DNA from 2 places in the Brevibacillus sp. NRRL NRS-603 genome. Region 1 is predicted to be linked to the other one. Evidence: predicted binding sites of a transcription regulator. Region 1 holds the regulator's gene; the other holds the start of a gene.
The links. Region 1 encodes CtsR, which represses protease genes until heat stress. Its sites were predicted from a motif close to ATGGTCAATAAAGGTCAAACA; they were not measured.
Positions count from the first base shown of each region.

Region 2: C7R94_RS05315 (ATP-dependent Clp protease ATP-binding subunit) is a predicted target of CtsR. The motif match lies at 1,586-1,606, and genes of this name have one in related genera.

Region 1 covers NZ_PXZN01000032.1:105,673-113,655, forward strand. Annotated here, with positions in the region: gene disA (DNA integrity scanning diadenylate cyclase DisA) at 1-738, opposite strand, end outside; gene radA (DNA repair protein RadA) at 747-2,114, opposite strand; gene C7R94_RS23205 (ATP-dependent Clp protease ATP-binding subunit) at 2,219-4,669, opposite strand; gene mcsB (protein-arginine kinase McsB) at 4,730-5,803, opposite strand; gene mcsA (protein-arginine kinase activator protein McsA) at 5,823-6,341, opposite strand; gene C7R94_RS23220 (CtsR family transcriptional regulator) at 6,358-6,822, opposite strand; gene C7R94_RS23225 (HAD hydrolase-like protein) at 7,011-7,697, opposite strand; gene C7R94_RS23230 (MGDG synthase family glycosyltransferase) at 7,727-7,983, opposite strand, start outside.
Region 2 covers NZ_PXZN01000009.1:136,714-144,696, forward strand. Annotated here, with positions in the region: gene C7R94_RS05305 (TetR/AcrR family transcriptional regulator) at 1-323, shown strand, start outside; gene C7R94_RS05310 (MFS transporter) at 389-1,528, shown strand; gene C7R94_RS05315 (ATP-dependent Clp protease ATP-binding subunit) at 1,647-3,785, shown strand; gene C7R94_RS05320 (YqaA family protein) at 3,842-4,465, opposite strand; gene C7R94_RS05325 (aminotransferase-like domain-containing protein) at 4,806-6,155, opposite strand; gene C7R94_RS05330 (DMT family transporter) at 6,293-7,243, shown strand; gene C7R94_RS05335 (ABC transporter ATP-binding protein) at 7,398-7,983, shown strand, end outside.

The DNA of each region.
Region 1 (7,983 bases):
GGATGGATCTCGGGAATAATCCCGAATAAGCATATGGGCCTCTTCCTCAATGTTTGAAACCAGTTCCTCCAACTGCATACTGACGAGCCTTCCTTCAACTCCTAGCTCACATATGTACTTGGAGACCTCTGTCTTAATACGTAACACCATCTCAATTCGTTGCAAAACCGAGGCAACTTCGTGTAAAGTAACGAGCTCCTCGAATTCTAACGCACCGAGATTCGTCAAAGCTTGATCCAACACGGCCTTGTATTTCTCAAGGGTAGATACAGCCTGATTCGCCTTGGCCAAAATGACGCTGATTTCGCTTAAGACATACCGGAAATTCCCCTGGTAGAGTGTGATCACATTCCTACGCTGAGAGATAGCGATGACCAGATGATTCGTTTGAATGGCCGTGCGTTGTGCTGTACGATGCCGTGTCCCCGTCTCGCTCGTGGGGATTGAGGAGGGTGGGAAGATTTGCGTATTCGCGTACAGGATGCGTTTTGCGTCTTCACTTACTATGATCGCCCCATCCATCTTCGCTAATTCATACAAATGGGCAGGAGAAAAATCACAATTGATGGAAAAACCGCCATCGACAATCGACTTCATCTCTGGACCGCATCCAATAACAATCAAGCCCCCGGTTTTTGCCCGTAAAACATTTTCCAACCCTTCACGAAGCTGTGTGCCGGGTGCCACGAGACGAAGCACATCACCGAATTGCGGAGTTCTTTTGATGTTCCCCTGCATGCCCACTCCTACCTCCTTATCACCTCATTCAACGCATCGGCAATATTGCTCACACCAATTACTTGAATATCTGCTGGCGCATCCAGACCGCGGATGTTTTTCTCCGGGATGATAACACGTTTAAAGCCTAATTTATGTGCTTCTCGCACTCGTTGCTCAATACGAGATACACCGCGCACCTCACCAGTCAAGCCAATTTCTCCGATAACGACATCATGCGGATTGGTGGCGTGGTCACGGAAACTGCTTGCAATGCTTACGGCTATCGCCAAATCAACTGCTGGCTCATCCAATCTGACCCCACCCGCTACGTTTACATAAGCATCCTGATTTTGTAGCATCATGCCCATGCGCTTTTCCAACACGGCCATGATCATCGCCACACGCTGATGATCTACACCTGTTGCCGTTCTCCGCGGGGTCACAAAGCTGGTCGGGGCAACGAGAGCTTGCAGCTCCACCAAAACGGGACGTGTACCCTCCATACTGGCTACGACTGTGGAACCCGCAACACCAAATGGACGCTCTGCCAAAAATATTTCAGATGGATTCGCCACTTCCTCCAAACCGCGATCCTTCATCTCGAAAATACCGATTTCGTTTGTCGAACCAAAACGGTTTTTGACGGCGCGTAAAATTCGAAACGTATTGTGGCGCTCCCCTTCAAAATAGAGAACAGCATCTACCATGTGCTCAAGCATACGCGGACCAGCGATGGAGCCTTCCTTGGTTACGTGACCGACGATAAAGGTACCAATCCCTTTCCCTTTTGCAATCCGCATCAATTGGGCAGTAGCCTCCCGCACTTGTGCAACGCTCCCCGCAGCCGATTGAATCGTCGGGTGGAAAACAGTCTGGATCGAGTCAATAATCAGCACATCCGGGTCTACTTGATTAATATGCTGTTCGATCAAATCCAAATCATTTTCTGCCAATACAAACATCGGCGGCGTTTGCAAATGGAGTCGATCCGCGCGAATTTTGATCTGCTTTGCCGACTCCTCTCCAGATACATAAAGAACCTTCGCCCCTTGATGAGCCAAGGCAAAAGATGTCTGCAAGAGCAATGTCGATTTCCCGATTCCGGGGTCTCCCCCAACTAAAATGAGTGAGCCCGGCACAAGTCCACCACCAAGAACACGATTTAATTCTCCGATCGTCGTATCCATGCGCGGCTCTTCTTCACTGGCTACCTGGGTCAATGGAATCGCAGATTGGCGCTGACCGCCGCTCAGTCCTTCGTGACGATGTGCATTTTTTACCGTCACTTCCTCTACTAGGGTGTTCCAGCTGCTGCAACCCGGACATTTCCCCATCCATTTTGGCGATTCATAGCCACATTCTTGACACGCGTATTTCGTTTTATACTTTGACATAATCGCACCCTCACTTGGATTTCTTTCTCTACTTTTATCATAATTACGCACCCAAAAAAAGAATACCTCCCGAATCAGGAGGCATTCTATTACGTTTCAACAGTTTACGATTTCGTTTTTTCGAGGCGCTTGACTACCAGCTTGCCTTCTTCGGCTTCGATATTGACGGTATCGCCTTTACTGATCGTACCCTTGAGCAATTCCTCGGACAAATTATCCTCGATGTGACGCTGGATAGCTCGACGCAGAGGACGCGCACCATAGGCCGGATCAAAGCCCTCTTTTGCCAATACTTTCTTGGCTTCTTCGGTCAATTGGAAATCAATGTCCTGCTCTTTCAAACGTTTACGCAGCTCTTCTGTCATGAGCGATACGATTTGCTCGATGTGCTCTTGCTCCAAAGAGTGGAACACGATGACTTCATCAATACGGTTCAAGAACTCAGGACGGAAGCTCTTCTTCAGCTCATCCATGACTTTGTCCTTCATATCCTGATACTTTCTTTCCGAATCGTTGGTCGTGAAGCCGAGCGTCGTATTTTTCTTGATCATGCTGGCTCCGACGTTGGAAGTCATGATGACAACCGTGTTGCGGAAATCAACCGTACGTCCCTTGGAGTCTGTCAGACGACCATCATCCAATACTTGCAAGAGGATGTTGAATACGTCTGGGTGGGCTTTCTCGATTTCGTCCAGCAAAATGACGGAGTAAGGCTTGCGACGAACTTTTTCGGTCAGCTGACCGCCTTCGTCAAAGCCTACGTAGCCAGGAGGGGCACCTACCAGACGTGCGGTGGAATGCTTCTCCATGTACTCGGACATATCTACACGAATCATGGCATCCTCGTCACCGAAAAGCGTCTCTGCCACGGCACGAGCCAATTCGGTTTTACCCACACCGGTAGGTCCCAGGAAGATAAACGAGCCGATTGGGCGTTTTGGATCTTTCAAACCAGCACGGGCACGGCGGATCGCACGCGAAATGGATTTGACTGCCTCATCTTGACCAATGACGCGATCGTGCAAAATCTCTTCCATCTTCAGCAAGCGCTCTGTTTCTTCTTCCTTCAGCTTCAACACAGGGATACCCGTCCAGCTCGCTACTACTTGTGCGATGTCTTCTGGCGTAACCTCCATGTTCAGCTGGCCTTGACGCTCTTTCCAGTCTTTTTTCGTTTTATCCAGTTCTTCACGCAGTTTTTGCTCCTGATCGCGAAGTGCTGCTGCTTCCTCGAACTCTTGTGATTGGACGGCAGCGTCTTTTTCCTTGCGCACCTCTTCCAGACGTCCCTCCAGCTCTTTGAGGTTTGGCGGAACCGTAAAGGATTGCAAGCGGACCTTAGATGCCGCCTCGTCGACCAAGTCGATAGCCTTGTCAGGCAGGAAGCGTTCCGTAATATAGCGGTCAGACAATTTTACTGCCTGCTCGATTGCTTCATCGGTAATTTTGACACGATGGTGGGCTTCGTAACGATCACGAAGGCCATGCAGGATACGGATAGCATCCTCTGCTGTCGGTTCATCAACCTGAATCGGTTGGAAACGACGCTCCAATGCCGCGTCTTTTTCAATGTACTTGCGATATTCATCCAGCGTAGTAGCACCTACGCACTGTAGCTCGCCACGTGCCAGGGCAGGCTTCAAAATGTTGGAGGCATCGATTGCGCCTTCTGCTCCACCTGCACCAATCAAGGTATGCAGCTCATCAATAAACAGGATGATGTTTCCTGCTTGGCGAATTTCGTCCATGATTTTTTTCAGACGATCTTCGAACTCACCGCGATATTTGGTACCCGCAACAACGGTTCCCATATCCAGTGTCATGACGCGTTTATCACGAAGGGTTTCCGGAATTTCGTTGTTCACGATTTTTTGGGCAAGACCTTCTGCGATAGCTGTTTTCCCTACACCAGGCTCCCCAATCAAAACAGGGTTGTTCTTGGTACGTCTGCTAAGTACTTGGATCACACGCTCGATTTCTTTTTGGCGACCGATGACCGGGTCCAGCCCGCCATCACGAGCGATTGCAGTCAGATCCCTTGCCAAGCCGTCCAGTGTCGGTGTATTCGCCGCTGGGTTCCCTCCAGACGGTTGATGAGATGCCATCATTTCCGAGCTGCCAAGCAGCTGGAGCACCTGTTGGCGTGCCTTGTTCAGGCTAACGCCCAAATTGTTCATGATTCTCGCAGCAATGCCTTCTCCTTCACGGATCAAGCCAAGCAGAATATGTTCAGTCCCCACATAGGTATGACCCAATTTGCGGGCTTCGTCCATCGACAGTTCAATGACCTTTTTGGCGCGAGGTGTATAGTTTGGTGTGTAATTACTACCGGACTGCTCCGTTCCTCGCCCGATTAACGACTCCACTTCACTCTGGATTTTATCGAGGCCAAGCCCAAGTGATTGCAGTGCCTTTGCAGCAATCCCTTCGCCTTCTCGAATGAGTCCCAGCAGCACATGCTCTGTCCCAATATCTTTGTGCCCGAGACGAACCGCCTCTTCCAGGGCAAGCGCCAGTACTTTTTGTGCTCGTTCTGTAAAACGTCCAAACATCATATCGTACACCTCCGTATAACCGTGTTTATTCTCTATATGGTTAACAATTGCGTGATACCATTACCCTTGTGATTCTACTACGCGCAGACGCTCTCGGATCAGCCTTGCCCTTCTTTCGTCGCGTTGGTCCGGAGTAAGCTTTTGACCAGCGTGGTGTTGTAAAAACCCTGGCTGTGTCGTGACCAACAGTTCGTTTAGAACGAGCGGAGATACATTAGGAATGATACCTAGATCAATCCCTAGACGTACATCGGATAAACGTTGAGCCGCTTCCTTGGACTCTACCGTGCGGGCATACATCAAGATACCATACGACCGAAAAATCCGATCCTCCAAAGAAACCCGGGTATGCTCCAGCAAATAAGTTCGTGCCACACGCTCTTGCTCAATAATCTGTCTGGCTACACCGTAAAGATTGGAAAGGATATCCGACTCAGACATCCCCAGTGTGACCTGATTGGATAACTGAAAAAGATTCCCTAGAGCTTCGCTGCCCTCTCCGTAAATTCCTCTAACGACCAGACCAACTTGATTAATTGCCTGTAAAATTCTGCTGATCTGCTGCGTCATCACCAGAGCGGGCAAGTGCAGCATCACAGATGCACGAATTCCCGTACCCACATTGGTTGGACAGCTTGTAAGATATCCTCGTGTTTCGTCGAATGCGTAGTTCAAGCTTTTCTCAAAAATGTCGTCTATCTTCGTACCTATTTCCCATGCCTCGTTCAAACGAAACCCGGGTAATAGTACCTGTATTCGAATGTGGTCTTCTTCATTAACCATAATGCTCACAGACTCATCTTCCCGAAGCAATACGGCACCTTTGCGAGATTCCTCTGCCAGGTGAGGGCTAATCAGATGCTTTTCTACGAGCACGCGTTTTTCTAACGGGTTAATTTGATCCATATGGATGACCTGAAGCTGATGCCGTTTGCGCATTGCCTCCGAATCGCTTACTTCCGTTATCTTTCTGACGACTTCCTCGCCCTGCGAGTCCGTTGCCAATAACGGAAAAGGGTGCTGGCGCAGGTTACGGGCGATACGCAGCCGTGTACTGATGACAATGTCGGAATCGGGACCTTCTCCTTTCATCCAATTGCTCCACGGGTTTTGCATAAACTGCTTTTGGGACATAACCAGCTAACCTCCCTTGCTACGATTGGGCCATTTTTTGTTCCAATGCTCGAATTCGATCACGCATTTCTGCTGCCTTCTCGAACTCTTCACTGGCGACATGACTTTGCAGCGCTTGCTTTAGTTGCTCCAGCTCTTTACGGATCTTTAGTTTGCTACCGGTACGCTCTGGTACTTTTCCACTATGCTGTGTGTTTCCATGAATCCGGCGGAAAAGTGGGTCCAGTCGATCCCCCAAAAAGGTGTAGCAATCACTACAGCCAAATCGGCCGCTTTTACTGAATTGAGCATATGTGAGTCCACATGTTTCGCATTGAAGCGGCTTATTCGTTGCCGTTTCGCGTCCATTCTTTTGCATGGGATCAAATTTTAAAAGTCCTGACAGGAGATTGTTGATGCTGAAGTTGTGAAAGCCGGTAAAGACGTCCCCTTTTTCATGAGCACACTGCTCGCAAATATGGTATTCGGTTTTTTCGCCATTGACGATTTTCGTCAAATGAAGTGTCGCCGGTCGTTTTCCGCATTCCTCACAGTTCATAACATCCTACCTCCTTTTACTTCAACAAGATTGCTGCGATCATCTGCTTTAAAATATTTGCCCGCAAACGATCCCGCAATTCAGCTTCTAGGGTCAATACGTTTCGCGAGGTAGCGATTTTCATCAAGGTGGCTTCTCTGATGTTGACTAATCCTTCCTCTAATAGTCTTTCTACGATCGCATTTCCCACGCTCTGACTGATGCTCTCACCAATCAGTTCTTCTGTTAGCAATTCCTGCAAGCGTGCTTTGCTGACAATCTGCACCTTACGTATGCGAATATACCCGCCGCCCCCGCGCTTACTTTCTACGATGTAGCCTTTTTGAACGGTAAAGCGCGTATTAATGACGTAATTAATCTGAGACGGCACACATTGAAAATGGTCGGCAAGCTCACTACGCTGAATCTCGATCGATCCATTGGGACTGTTTGTAATGATGCTTTTCAAGTGATGTTCAATGATGTCCGAGATATTACGCAAGTCATCGCCTCCTATTCCTCTGTGTATGTTTCTTATGAGGTACCTATTGACTTTGACTATCTTTGACTTTAATTATAATGGGTTTAGTGCGTGCCCGCAAGTGTCCCTTACACATTCTAGTGTGGGCAAAAGAGGGTCGCTTGAAACTTGGACATGATCAACAAAAAAACCACTCCCTGAGGAATGGTTTATGCTTGTTTTTGCGTATTGGTGTCGATTTCTGGCAAATGATTCAGTAGCTGAGAGAAGCTGGTGATGATGACATCTGCCCCATCAAGCTCGCCTGGTTTGGCAAAACCAAAGTCGCATCCAATGGTAAATAAACCGTTTGTCTTGCCTGCTTCCACGTCGGAGTGACGATCTCCTACCATGATGGCTCGCCCGATTTTGTAATCAGACAACAATTTTGCAACTAGGTCATTCTTGGAATGCGTACGGAAACGGCCGGCCGAGTACAGGTCGGTCATCAGCGGCTTTAACTCGTATTCCTGACAAATGGCATCGATGTACTCTTCCTGCCCATTGCTTGCTATAAACAAAGCAAATCCTTTTTCACGCAGCTTTTCCAGAGTTGATTTTACATCCGGATAGAGGTCGGTCACTTTTTCTTTAAGTAACTGGATTTCATTATCTAGCAAGAACGCGTCTGCTGAGCGAATGGCTTCCTCACTCGCGTCTGGCAACAATTTGTCCCAAATCTGCTCAATTGTCATTCCCAGTACATTGATCAGTTCACGTTCGTTTGGGGTTTCCCCCTGCCATAGTCCTTTTTGACGAAGCTGGTCAAACGTTCGAATAAATGCGGGGGTCGACAGCTTTTCTGTTTGAAGTAACGTGCCATCCATATCAAATAATATCGCGAATGGTACAGTCATGGGTTCCTCCATTTTGTCTGGCTAGGCAGCTATTCTACTTCTCCTGGCAACATATTCATGTCATCCATGATAAACTCAGTAATTCGTTGTGCAGCATCTGGCTTTGAGATTTTCTGTCCCATTCTACGCATGTATTCCACCTTGGACGGGCTATGCAATAGTTCATCGATAAAGTAAATCAACTGCTCGGATAGATTCGCGTGTACCGCACATCCGTTGTTGAGCAAAAAGTGGCTGTTCCGCTCTTCCTGTCCAGGCAGAGGGTTGTAAATAATCATGGGTACCC
Region 2 (7,983 bases), on a different contig from region 1:
ATTGGGCATTGGTGGAAGACTTTGAATCAATGAATCCAAAGGGATGTTTGCTGATCAATGCGGGATTGGAACGGGCAAAAGACGATCCCAAGATTGAAGAAATCGTCTCGAGACATGTTGAACTTCTCAAGCAAACTATGGAAAAAGTGATGGAGGAAGGCTTGCGAACGGGTGAAATCGCCAAAAAACGATCCGCGGTGGATTTGGCCAGCTTATTTTTAAGCAGCTACTACGGCTTTCGTGTGTTGAATACATCCACACAAAATCGGACATTGGCTGAACAAATCATGAATGGCACTATAGAATCTATCTTTGGCGCGTAATGCGCTCTTTTTTTGAGTGATTTTTGTACCGATTGTTACAATAATTAGACGAGGAGTGTTCCTTTATGCCGTCGATGATTTATTTGTTAGCGGTAGCGATTTTTGCGATGACGACTTCTGAATTTATGGTGGCTGGGATGATGAATGAGCTTGCCGATGATTTTGGCGTGTCGATCCCATCCATCGGATATTTTATTACGGCGTATGCGGGGGCAATGGTGATAGGAGGTCCCGTCCTGACAGCAACTCTCTTGCACATTCGCCGAAAACAAGCGCTGCTTTCTTTGGTTGCCGTCTTCTTTATTGGTCAAGCGTTAGGGGCAATAGCTTGGAATTACGAGTCGATGATGCTTGCTCGTATCCTAACGGGTATCGCTTCATCCGCAGCGTTTGGCATCTCCGTCAGTATTTCAGCCAGCTTGGTTCCCCCTCAATCACGGGGAAAGGCCGCTTCGATTGTTTTGGCAGGCTTAATGATTGCTACTGTCATCGGGCTCCCTCTGACAACCGTGATTGCACAATATTTCGGCTGGAGAATGAGCTTTTGGGCTGTTGCGGTAGTCGTATTATTATCAGGGGTCTTGATTCAATGGTTGCTCCCTTCCTCCGCACAAAAAGACCAGATGAATGGAAAGGATGAGCTTGCCAGTTTTCAAAATCCGCACCTTTGGGCTGCGTATGCAACGAGTATGCTAATCATTGGCGGTACGTTCGCAGCGTTTAGTTATTTTACTCCGATTCTTACCGGTGTAACGGCATTTTCGGATGCGAGTATCCCGTATTTGCTTGCCCTTTACGGCATCGCGACCGTGATCGGAAATGTCGTAATTGGCAGACTTGCTGACCGTTTTCCCATGCGAATCCTTGTAGCGGGATTAAGCATACTCTTATCGGCATTAGTTCTGTTTGCCGTAGGTGCCGAAAATAAATGGATCGCTGTGCTGTCCATTGTCCTGATTGGGTTGACGGGTGTAGCGATGAATCCGGCCATGATCGCACGCGTCATGAATACAGCAGGCAGTGGAACGATGGTAAACACGGTGCATACTTCCTTTATTACAATGGGTGTTGCCATTGGTTCTTCCTTGGGTGGGATCGGGATCAGCAGTGGCTATGGACTTGTCTCACCATTGTGGGTAGGTGCTTGTTTAGCTGTTATCGGGTTACTTTCAATCGTTCCCTACCTGCAAAGAAGCAAAGTGTAAAAAACCATACAATCCCTCTTGAAAGTCAAAGAAGGTCAAACTATAATAAAGTCAACGAAGGTCAGAAAAGGTCAAAGATCTTCTGAATTCCAAAACAACGCTTTTGGGGGGATTGAATATGCATTGTGAAATTTGCAAACAACGTGAAGCAACTGTGACTGTTCATATACGTGTACAAAATCAGCAACAAAAGTACGATCTGTGCCAGGATTGCAAAACAAAGCTGACCAACAAAATGGGAGTGGGCATGGGCTTTAGTCCTTTCTCTTCCTTCTCTGGACTGGATGAGTTCCTGCAAGGCTTTGCCCAAGGCTCTATGAATCCTGGCAAATCTTCCGGTCAACCGCGACCACAAGCACCCGAGCGTGGCGGAGGCATCCTCGATGACCTGGGGCGTAATCTCAACGATTCGGCACGTGCCGGACTGATTGATCCTGTGATTGGACGCGAACAAGAAATTGAGCGTGTCATTGAGATTTTGAACCGACGCAACAAGAACAATCCAGTTCTCATCGGAGAGCCAGGGGTCGGGAAGACGGCGATTGCGGAAGGTCTCGCCCTGCGTATTACGGAAGGGCAAGTACCGACTAAGCTGAAAAACAAGCAGGTGTACATTTTGGATGTCGCCTCTCTGGTTGCAGGGACGGGAATTCGCGGACAGTTCGAGGAAAAAATGAAGCAAGTGATTGCCGAGCTGCAAAAACGCAAGAACGTCATCCTGTTTGTGGATGAGATTCATCTCTTGGTGGGAGCAGGCTCTGCAGAAGGATCTATGGATGCAGGAAACATCCTGAAGCCTGCACTGGCTCGCGGTGAGTTGCAGCTGATTGGGGCAACTACGCTAAAAGAGTATCGCGTGATTGAAAAAGACGCTGCTCTGGAGCGTCGCCTGCAGCCAGTCATGGTCAAGGAACCAACCGTAGAACAAGCCATCGAGATTTTAAAAGGATTGCGTCCGAAATACGAAGCATTCCACCAAGTCGCTTACTCGGATGATGTCATCCGTGCCTCCGTGGAATACTCCCATCGTTACATCCAGGATCGATTCTTGCCTGACAAGGCGATTGATCTCATGGATGAAGTGGGCTCGCGCTTGAACCTGAGATCCTCCGCGGTTGATACGACAGAGCTGCATGAACGGCTGGCGCAAATCAATCAGGAGAAAAAGGAAGCGACGGAGCAAGAGGCATACGAACGAGCTGCCCGTCTGAGAGACGAGGAAGCGGCTATTTTAGAGAAGCTGGATCAGATGGAGGGCAAGGAGCAACGTGTCCAGGTTGACATCACGGACATCCAAGCCTTGATCGAGCAAAAGACTGGGATTCCTGTTACGAAGCTGCAAAGTGATGAGCAGATGAAAATGAAGAACCTGGCAGCTCATTTAGAAGCAAAAGTCATTGGTCAGTCTGAGGCGGTCACACAAGTAGCAAAGGCGATTCGACGCAGTCGTGCAGGCCTGAAACCGAAAAACAGACCGATCGCATCCTTCCTGTTCGTTGGACCGACTGGCGTAGGGAAGACAGAGCTGTCCAAAGTGCTGGCTGAGGAGCTGTTTGGTACCCGTGATTCCATGATCCGCCTCGATATGAGCGAGTACATGGAGAAGCACTCCGTATCCAAATTGATCGGTTCTCCTCCAGGCTACGTCGGACATGAAGAAGCAGGTCAACTCACAGAGCGCGTACGCCGCAATCCGTACAGCATTATCCTGCTGGATGAGATCGAAAAAGCACATCCGGACGTGATGCACATGTTCCTGCAAATTCTGGAGGATGGTCGTCTGACAGACAGTCAGGGCCGCACGGTGAATTTTAAGGAGACAGTCATCATTGCAACGAGCAATGCCGGTGTGAGCGAGCGTAAAATCTCCGTTGGCTTTGGAGCTCAAGCGCCCGAGCCTGCCACTGTGCTGGATTCTCTGGGAGCGTACTTCAAACCGGAGTTCCTGAACCGCTTCGACTCGATCATTTCCTTTGCTCATTTGGAAAAACACGATTTGGTCAAAATCGTCGATCTGCTGTTGCAAGATGTCATGGGCAATCTGTCTGAGCAAGGAATGGAAATCAGCGTGGCAGATGCTGCAAAAGAAAAGCTGGCTGAGCTGGGCTACAACCCTTCCTTCGGGGCACGTCCATTGCGTCGCGTGATTCAGCAATACGTCGAGGATGGCATTGCGGATCTGGTGATGGAGGAAGACAATGTGACAGCTATGGTCATTGATGTCGAGGATGATGTAATTCGTGTGAAAAAAGGATAACAGTCGTAAAAAAAAGAAACCCCGATCTGGGGTTTCTTTGCTTTTTAAGTTCTTTTTTATTTATTCATGGCTTTCTCATTGATGCCATTGCTGACGCCAGCACTTTCCATTTTCAGCTGGCGGCGCTTGGTGACGATTTTCTTCACCCATAATCCGATCAAGATGAGCGGTACCACGGTGAGAAAGATATAGAGAGAAACGTTATGGACCATATTTTCCGCCATTTTACCGTAAAAATAAAACAAGAATCCGACTGCGTAAAATTTGACTGCCCGTCCAATTGCGGCATACCCGATCAATTTCCACAAAGGGAATTTCAAGCAACCCGACATAATTGTAAATACTTTAAACGGAATCGGTGTAAATGAACCAATGAAGATCGCGACTTCGCCCTTCTTTTGAAACATCTCAGTTGCAGAGTCAATCCATTCCTTCTTGAGGATTTTGTACAGAACGGATTTGCCTAGTACTTTACCGATAAAATAACCGACGGGAGTCCCTATGAGACAAGCGATGTAGCCTACTGTAGCAATCCACAATGCCTGCGAAGGATCAACGAGACTGAGTGGCACTTGAAGAAAGAAGGCAGGAACGGGAAAGATGACTGCGTCTGCAAAAGAATGGATGAACATTCCCAAATAGCCGTATTCCATTAAGAAATCTAAAATGTTCTGAAACATCTATTTCTCCTTTGTCATTCTATCGTTAACTGCCAGTCATCAACTCAAACGAATCGTACCAGGTAAATTATTTGTGTCTAGATGCGATTCTACTTCAAACTGGCCGACTATGGAACGAATTTTTTTGAATTGGGATTCACTTACTATACAACGATATACCACAATTCTTGCATTTTGAAACAATTTATACCAGAGAATCATCCGGGTAAACCATGTTCTTTGTATTTGATAATACGATGTAGATCGTTTTCTGGTTACTCAATAGTTCCATTATCGAGATTTCGTTGTTGTCCAAAAACGCACCCTTGCCGGATTTTATCTACGACTTAAGGCGGATAGGTTAGCGGTGCATGCGGCGTAGCACATCCATCAACACGTCAATCCCTTGCTCAATCACTGCTTCCTTGGCATAGGACACATTCAGCTTCAAAATATTTTCTTGCGGAAAGCCCACCAAGTAATTTTTATCAATAGAATCCACGAGGATCGAGCGTTTTTTTAGCTGGCTGATAACAGCAGGAACTGGGGTGGAATCGTTCAAAACAATGTGCGTATGAATCCCCGGATACGCAAGGGGCAAAAAGGTGAACAGATGCTCTTCCTTCGCCGCGAAATGGTTCAAGGACGCCATCAGCAGGTTGGATCGCCGATGATAGGAACTCCGTATTTTTTGCTTGTGACGCTCGAACATTCCGCTTTTTAAGTAAATTTCCAATGCAGCTTGAGAAAGCATGGAGCTGTCGATATCCATGAGTCGTTTGTGCTGGTTGAAGGAATCCTTTAGCTCGTCAGGTATAACGGCTACACCCAGACGCAGCCCGGGAAAAATAATTTTGGAATAGCTTTTTACATAGATGGTGCGAGAATAGCGGTCATAGGCAAAGAGGGGATCGGCTTTGCTGTCATGCTCAAGATCTGCCATGTAATCGTCTTCCACGATATAGACATCGTACTGTTGGGCAAGCTCCACAATGTGCTGTTTGTCCTTTCGGCTGTACGATGTGCCAAGCGGGCTATGATAGCGAGGTATCGTATAGAAAAACTTGATTTCTCCCGTTCGGAACACAGACTCCAGCTCTTCTAAATCGATTCCTTGGGCGGTGCGCTTGATTCCGACGACAGGATGCTTCCGTACTTGCAAGCTCTCAATGAAAAGGTGGTAGCTGGGTTGCTCAATCAGAATCGTTTCTTTGCCATTTGGAAAAGGAAGACTGCACAGCAAGGATAGAGCTTGTTGGACACCGGAGGTAATGAAAATATTGCCCGGGTCTGTAAAAACCTGATGGTTCCCAAGCAGCTTGGCAACGACGGCAATGAGCGATGGCAAGCCTTGTGTGGTTCCATATATGAAAAGATCGTTTTTATAGGTTTCAATCGCTTTATTAATACAGTGTTGAAAGTCGACATAAGGAAAGAGGTCAGGATCGGGAGCAGAGGTCGCAAAATCGATCATCGACGTATCTTCGGGTTGTATTTTTCTTTGCTTTTTCACGACGTAGTAGCCGCTTCGATCGACCGAGTAGATGAGGTGACGCTTTTCGAGCTCATCCAAGGTGCGGATCACGGTACTCTTGCTGCATTGGTAGCGAGAGGCAAGCTCCCGAATGGAGGGAAGCCGGTCTCCGTCTCGATAAGAGAGGCTTTCAATCAACGTTTCGAGTTCGTTTTGAAGCTGCAAATATTTGTGCATCCAAAAAACCTTCCCTTACCGCCGAATTTGTATCGGTACAGTTACTCCTTTTTTGCATTGTAGCACGATTGATCCCCCATTACTATTAACCTAAGACGGCCGTCTGTAAAAAGTCCCCAGTAGGAGAGATACATACGATGAAAGACCAACAAAAAGCGATTCTTGCGGCATTGCTGAATGCAGGGATTACAGGCTTGTCGTTTTTGTTTCTGAAAATGGCACTCGCTGTAACCAACCCGGTTGATACTTTGGCACACCGATTTACCGTGGCCTTTATCGCTGCATCCATCCCGATCGTGTTTGGGTGGATCAAGCTGTCCATCAAACCAAAAGAGATACTCACGATTATACCGCTTGCCATGCTGTACCCCATTCTGTTCTTTACCCTTCAGGCGTTTGGACTGGTGTATACCACTTCGTCGGAAGCAGGGATTATTCAAGCAACCGTTCCGATTTTTACCATGATCATGGCGGCATTCTTTTTGGGAGAGTCTTCTACGTGGCTGCAAAAGCTGTCCACCCTTTTATCCGTCGGAGGAGTCGTGTACATTTTTGCAATGAAGGGGCTGGGTGTAAGCGCAGTCTCGGGGAGCAGTATCGGTACCATTCTCATCCTGTTATCCGCTTTTTCTTTGGCGGGGTACAGTGTTCTGGCGAGGAAAATGACAAAGTCCTTTCATTATATAGACATGACGTATATGGTGGCGTTACTCGGATTTGTGTTTTTTAACGGCTGGTCAGTCATTCGCCATAGTGCAGAGGGGACCTTATCGACGTATTTTGCCCCTTTCGCCAGCTCGGCCTTTATCATCTCAATTGTATTTTTAGGGATACTGTCCTCGCTCATGACGTCTTTTATGACCAACTTTGCCTTGTCCAAGATGGAGGCATCCAAACTCAGCGTCTTTAACAATTTGTCTACATTGGTTACCATCGTGGCAGGCGTTATCTTTTTGCAGGAGCAACTGGCATACTACCATCTCATTGGCGCAGTAATGATTATTATCGGGGTGATTGGGACGAATTTCCTAGGGGCAAAATTTAAAAAACAGAATCACACGCCACAACCGAAATCCACGTCTGTGTAGAAAATAAATAAGGACACACAACAGAGCGAATGTTTATTCATTGGCTCTGTTTGTTTTTGTGGGAGGAATCGTTCGTGAAACTGTTTACAAATCGTATCATACACGATATAGTTACCTAGATTGTGAGTATAATGACATATGGTGAGATGACGGAATGAAAAAAATTATACATCTGGATTCGATTGAAAAGAGATTTGCAGATACTGTCGTCGTCCCCTCTTTTTCTCTCTCCATTGAAGAAGGGGAGTTTTTGACGTTACTCGGTCCCAGTGGCTGTGGGAAAACGACACTGCTGCGAATGATTGCTGGCTTTGAGCAGCCAACGACCGGGGAAATTTTCCTAGACGAAAAGCCACTTAAGGCTGTGCCGCCGTATCAGCGTGATATGAACATGGTGTTCCAGCAATATGCTTTGTTTCCACACATGACTGTGGAGCAAAACATCCTGTTTGGTTTGAAAATGAAAAAAGTGAACGCAGCTGAACAACAAAAGCGTTTGGAGGAAGTACTTCAGTACGTCCAACTGACAGAATTGCGGAAGCGCATGCCAAAGCAGCTGTCTGGTGGACAACAGCAACGCGTAGCAATCGCACGGGCGATTATTAACAACCCACGCGTTCTGCTTCTGGACGAGCCTCTGGGTGCTTTGGACTACCAATTGCGAAAAAGCTTGCAACTCGAATTGAAAAACTTGCAGAAAAACTTAGGCATCACGTTCATTTACGTCACACATGACCAAG